2 linked regions of the Aliamphritea hakodatensis genome follow. The main gene of each other region encodes a partner of the protein of the gene in region 2 in a complex. Links are inferred from orthologs where the notes say so. Each region holds a gene or a part of one and is shown on either strand. Other genes may lie near its edges.

Region 1 (3,270 bases), 1.9 Mb from region 2 along the record:
GGACAAACGCTGACACAGTTCATGATACCGTGGCAGCGGAAGACGCTGAACGGATCATCAAGGTCTGCCAGACGCTCCTTGGTCGCCGTATCCCGGCTGTCAGCCAGGAAGCGGTATGCCTGCAGCAAACCGGACGGGCCGATGAACTTATCAGGGTTCCACCAGAAAGACGGACAGGCAGTTGAACAGCATGCACACAGAATACACTCGTACAGACCATCCAGCTCAGCACGCTCTTCCGGAGACTGCAGACGCTCAATCGCAGGCGCCGGCGTATCATTCAGCAGGAACGGTTTGATCTTCTCGTACTGCTGATAGAACTGGGTCATATCAACAACCACATCACGGATAACCGGTAAACCTGGCAGCGGACGCAGAACAATCTTATCGTTCTCAACCACTTCAGACAGCGGCGTAATACACGCCAGACCGTTCTTACCGTTCATATTCATACCGTCGGAACCACAAACACCTTCACGGCACGAACGGCGGTACGCCAGAGACGGATCCTTATCTTTCAGCAACTGCAGAAGATCCAGAACCATGATGTCCTTACCACCAGGAATGTCGATATGGACATCCTGCATGTAAGGCGCATCATCAACCTCAGGATTATAGCGATATACACTTACTAACATCGTGGCAACCCCTTAATACGTTCGAACTTTTGGCGGGAAGGCATCTACTGTCTTCGGCGCAAAGTTAACAGCACGCTTGGTGATCTGTTGCGTTTGCGGGTGATACAGTGAGTGACACAACCAGTTTTCATCATCACGCTCGGTGTAGTCGTTACGGGCATGCGCACCACGACTTTCCTTACGGGTAATAGCAGCGATTGCCGTTGCCTCAGCAACTTCCATCAGGTTTTCCAGTTCCAGCGCTTCAATACGGGCCGTGTTGAATGCCGCGCTCTTATCTTCCAGATGAAGATCAGACACCTTGGCACGCACTTCCTTAAGCAGCTCCAGACCTTTCTCCATGCTTTCGCCTTCACGGAATACACCGAAATACAGCTGCATGGTCTTCTGCAGTTCAGCACGAACCTCAGCAACCTTTTCACCACCGGTTGAATTGTTCAAACGGTTCAGACGCGCCATCGCACGTTCCAGATCAGCTTCGCTGGCCGGCGCTACTTCGTAGCCCTCACGCATCTGCTTCTCAATCTGGATACCGGCCGCACGGCCAAATACCACCAGATCAAGCAGCGAGTTACCGCCCAGACGGTTTGCACCGTGTACCGATACACAGGCAACTTCACCGCAGGCAAACAGGCCGTCGATGATGGTATCGTTACCGTCCGCATCCGCACCGATCGCCTGACCACCGATATTGGTGGTGACACCGCCCATCATGTAGTGACAGGTCGGAACAACCGGAATCGGCTCTTTAATCGGATCAGCATGCGCAAAGGTACGGGACAACTCAAGGATACCCGGCAGCTTGGCATTCAGGGTATCAGCCCCAAGATGATCCAGCTTCAGGAATACGTGATCACCTTCCTCACCGCAACCACGGCCAGCCAGAATCTCCAGCACCATAGAGCGGGCAACCACGTCACGGCCAGCCAGGTCTTTCGCGTTAGGCGCATAACGCTCCATGAAGCGTTCGCCATCCTTATTGACCAGGTAACCACCCTCACCCCGGCAACCTTCGGTTACCAGTACGCCGGCACCGGCAATACCGGTTGGGTGGAACTGCCACATTTCCATATCCTGGGCCGGTACACCGGCACGCAGACTCATGCCCATACCGTCACCGGTATTGATCAGCGCATTGGTTGTGGACTGATAGATACGGCCTGCACCACCGGTCGCAAGCACGGTCGCTTTAGCCTTGATATACACTGTTTCACCGGTTTCGATGCAGATCGCGATAACACCAACCACCGCGTCATCTGCATTCTTAACCAGATCAACCGCATACCACTCATTCAGGAAGGTGGTACCGGCTTTAATATTACCCTGGTACAGTGCGTGCAGCAGCGCATGACCGGTACGGTCAGCGGCCGCACAGGTCCGGGCTGCCTGCCCACCTTCACCAAAGTTTTTAGACTGACCACCGAAAGGACGCTGGTAAATACGGCCTTCTTCAGTACGGGAAAACGGCAGACCCATGTGGTCCAGCTCAAATACCGCCTGCGGGCCTACAGAACACATGTATTCGATCGCGTCCTGGTCACCGATATAATCGGAACCCTTGACGGTATCGTACATGTGCCAGCGCCAGTCATCGTTCGGATCCGCACTGGCAATCGCACAGGTAATACCACCCTGCGCAGACACCGTATGCGAACGGGTTGGAAATACTTTTGTAATACACGCAGTATTCAGGCCCGACTGGGCCAGTTGCAGCGCGGCACGCATACCGGCACCACCGCCACCAATTACAATCCCGTCAAAGGTCAGGGTACGTAACTTGCTGCTCATCTTATGCTCCCCACAGGATCTGAACACCCCAAACAACGTAGATAAAGGTCAGCAGACCACACGCAGATTGGAACAGAAAACGGATACCGGTTGGCTTGATATAATCAGTCGAGATAGACCACATTCCGATCCAGGCGTGTGCCGCCAGAGACAGGATTGTCAGCAGCGTAAAGATACGCATCACCGTGCCCTCAAACAGGCCGCTCCACTGGTTGTAATCCAGATCCGGATTCATTAACAGATAACCGATCATGAAGATCGTGTAAGCAAGCAGTACGACAGCCGTTACACGCTGGATCATCCAGTCATATAAGCCGCTGCGACCAAAACTTGTAATTGAAGTTACCATATCCATACTCCTGCCAGCAGAATTGCGATAGCCGCAATAACTAAAGTCGCTTTGGCGGCCTTCTGTCCAGACTCCAACTCTTCACAATGACCAAAATCCATAATCAGATGTTTGATACCGGCAAAGAAGTGATACAGCAATGCTGAAACCAATCCCCAGGCAATCAGCTTCGCAAAGAAGCTCTCCGTCAGCATCTGTGCGGCAGCGTTAAAACCCTGCTCAGACTCAAGAGACATCCCCAGGGCATACAGCATGAAGAAGGCACCAAAAAATAGTGCCAGACCAGTTGCACGATGCAGAATGGATGTAATCGCCGGTAATGGCTGTTTAATAGTTCGTAGATCTAAGTTTACGGGTCTTTTCTTGTTCACGGCTCTTGTTCACACTTTATTGGTTAGCCCGATCGCAGGGCTAAGTTATAAAAGGGTAGTGTTCAAAGACAAAGTAAGTACCTCGGTCCAACGCCTACACCCCTTTAAATACGGGCCTGCAAGC
Region 2 (3,047 bases):
TTGACCTGATTACCCGGCGCAAGCTGAATCTGGCCAGTAACGCCTGTATTGGTGCGTATGTCCTCAATAACAAGACTGAGAAGGTCGATGTATTCAAAGCCCGGGCGGTTGTGCTGGCCACCGGCGGTGCCAGTAAAGCTTACCTTTATACCAGCAACTCCGACGGTGCCTCCGGTGATGGCATTGCTATCGCCTGGCGGGCGGGCTGCCGGGTCAGCAACCTTGAATTCAATCAGTTTCATCCAACCTGCCTGTACCACCCTCAGGCCAAATCATTTCTGATTACCGAAGCGGTGCGGGGAGAAGGTGGAAAACTGCTGTTACCTGATGGCAGACGTTTTATGGACAAGTTCGATCCCCGCGGAGAACTTGCCCCCCGGGATATCGTCGCCAGAGCCATTGACCACGAGATGAAACGTCTTGGTTCCGACTGCCTGTTTCTTGATATCTCCCATAAACCGGCAAGTTTTATCAAAGAACATTTCCCCACGATTTACGAACGGTGCCTGAGTTACGGCATTGATATTACCCGCCAGCCGATCCCGGTAGTACCTGCTGCACATTACACCTGCGGCGGCATTATGACGGACAAACACGGCCGTACCGACATAGAAGGCCTGTACGCCGTGGGCGAAACGGCATTTACCGGACTTCACGGGGCCAACCGGTTAGCAAGCAATTCATTACTGGAATGTATCGTTTACGCATCGTCCGCCGCCCGACATATCAGCAAAAACCTCAACACGGACTCGGTCATTCCCGACGTGCCCGGCTGGGATGAATCTCAGGTAACGGATTCTGACGAAGATGTAATTATCGCCCACAACTGGGATGAACTGCGCCGTTTCATGTGGGATTACGTCGGCATAGTCCGTACCGACAAACGTTTGCAGCGCGCCAAACACAGGGTTGACCTGCTACAGCAGGAAATTACTGACTATTACAGTAATTATAAAATCAGCCGCGACTTACTGGAATTAAGAAATCTGGCGGTCGTGGCAGATCTGATTATCCGCTGTGCAATGCTTCGCAAAGAAAGTCGCGGGCTGCATTACACGCTGGACTATCCGGCGACACATGCAGAACCCCGCGACAGTATTCTTACACCGATTAACTATGACTGGTAAGCCGCTCCGGTAATTACTAACCGGTCGGCAACAAACCGCCTTTAATCCGCGCATACCGGCAAAACACCCTGAATTGCCGGTACTGGGAAAAATCGCTTAGCGAATCAGACAACACGATCAGATTCAGTGCCTCTTTACCTGAGCCGTCCACCCTGACTCGCAGGGCCGTCAGCCAGGGCCAGAGTATCCGCTGTTCTACCGAAGCAACTGTCAGCCACTCACCGGAAGCTGTGCAGAGACGCATATATTTATCTTTCGCCTGCCAGTGCAGTGCAATAACAGAACGGTCATGCGTCAGGGAAATATAGCGACGCCAGGTGGTGACAAATAATCCCCCCAGCAACACAGAGAAAACAACATTCAGAAACCAGGGAAGGTGCAACAGCCAGATGCTGTAATACGCAATTGATGCCAGCCCGGAATAAAGGACTCCAAGCTGGCGGGAAGGAGAAAACTTAATCTGCAGCAGGCTGGACACGGTCAAGAATAATTCTGACGATGCGCTGTAAATCCGGATCGACAGGCTCTTCCCGCTCCATTAACCAGACGAACAAATCAGTATCTTCACAGGCCAGTAATTTCACAAAACGGTCCTGGTCTGCTTCATCAAGATCAGAAAAAGCTTCTTCAACAAATGGCACAAACAACACATCCAGTTCCAGCATACCGCGCCGGCTTTGCCATTGTAATCGTCGTACATCTTCTTCTGTATACATCAGGACTTCCTCAGCTTAATTATGCGGGCAATATATAAAGTAAGCGTACCCGGAGCAAGCCCGGCATCCCAAAGTATTGATCTGACAACGGCGGATTGTTGCCGCTTTGAGAAAACCGGACGGCAAAACCTGCCGCCTGCAAGCCACCCCAAAAGCAAGTCACCGGATAAACCGGCCCGCACCAGCCTGACCACTCAGGTCTAAGTGTAAGTACACACTTTCACCCTGGGTGCCGAATTTATAGTAACTCAGATATAAACCGCAATTCCTCTAAAAATCTCAATAAGCTGATAACGGCAGCGGCAGCACATTTCAATCATACTTTCGGATGTACTGGCACAGGAATTGCTTTCCTCCTCCGTTACAAAGCCCGGCTTCCACCGGGTTAACAGCTGTAGGGATTGCTATGAATAGTCCAGCACCGCAACTCAATCCAGATTCTCATGTGCCTCACCTGCACGGCCTGGCAAACCTGATGTCCAGGGTATATCACGGCGAAGACCTCACTGATCTCGGTCTCGACTTCATTGACCGTGGTGGTAAAGGTGATGCCCAGGCACTGTTTGATCTGTCAATTCTGTTGCAGTTACGTGGACAACCGGACACCGGCGTAGCCGTTCAGCAACAGGCGCTGGCAATTCAGCAGCATTACTGCCTCGAACCAACCGTTAAACGGCATACCGTACGTTTGCTGGCTCTCGTTGCACCCGGCAATCTGATGACCAATACACCGCTGGAATTCATCGCCGAAGGTGCCGGCTTCAGCATGCAATTTCTTTACGTTGATCCCGCCCTGCCATTTCCGCCGGAATTACCGGATCATGATATAGCAATCGTGGCGCTGAGCGAGCTGGACAGAAACCTTGCAACACTGGACTACATTGACAGCTGGATCAGCCAGTGGCTCCGTCCGGTTCTCAATATGCCGGCACCGGTCAGCGTTCTGGGAAGGGACTTAATCTGCCACCAGTTGCAAAACCTGCCACACATTGAAATGCCTGTGACCATCCGGGTCAGCCGGGAAACATTACTTCAGGTCGCCGGAGGCAATCCGCCTCTTGAAGCACTTATTGTCGACGGCAGGATGCCGGTGATTATCCGTCCGGTGGACTCCCATGCCGGCTATGGACTGGAAAGACTCGACCAGCCTGAAGCCTTGCAGGATTACCTGACACGTTACAGTGATGCAGAATTTTTTGTCTCC

Evidence for each region.
Region 1: the proteins of PCI15_RS05380 (region 2) and sdhA are in contact, whole or in part, in a crystal structure (PDB 6C12), measured with the Escherichia coli proteins. The link is inferred for Aliamphritea hakodatensis from one-to-one orthologs.

What each region holds. Positions count from the first base shown.
Region 1 is NZ_AP025281.1:3,038,336-3,041,605, forward strand. The notes cover bases 39-2,984. They hold sdhA (succinate dehydrogenase flavoprotein subunit), read right to left. Parts: upstream 2,427-2,984; coding sequence 651-2,426; downstream 39-650. Other genes in these bases: PCI15_RS14020 (succinate dehydrogenase iron-sulfur subunit), read right to left, coding at 39-638; sdhD (succinate dehydrogenase, hydrophobic membrane anchor protein), read right to left, coding at 2,428-2,775; sdhC (succinate dehydrogenase, cytochrome b556 subunit), read right to left, coding at 2,769-2,984. Outside these bases: more of PCI15_RS14020, read right to left, coding at 1-38; more of sdhC, read right to left, coding at 2,985-3,146. UniProt on the Escherichia coli protein: Two distinct, membrane-bound, FAD-containing enzymes are responsible for the catalysis of fumarate and succinate interconversion; the fumarate reductase is used in anaerobic growth, and the succinate dehydrogenase is used in aerobic growth.
Region 2 is NZ_AP025281.1:1,183,144-1,186,190, reverse strand. Bases 214-2,936 are described here. They hold PCI15_RS05380 (FAD assembly factor SdhE), read right to left. Parts: upstream 1,844-2,936; coding sequence 1,583-1,843; downstream 214-1,582. Other genes in these bases: PCI15_RS05375 (ATP-grasp domain-containing protein), read left to right, coding at 2,250-2,936; PCI15_RS05385 (protein YgfX), read right to left, coding at 1,144-1,605; nadB (L-aspartate oxidase), read left to right, coding at 214-1,127. Outside these bases: more of nadB, read left to right, coding at 1-213; more of PCI15_RS05375, read left to right, coding at 2,937-3,047. UniProt on the Escherichia coli protein: An FAD assembly protein, which accelerates covalent attachment of the cofactor into other proteins.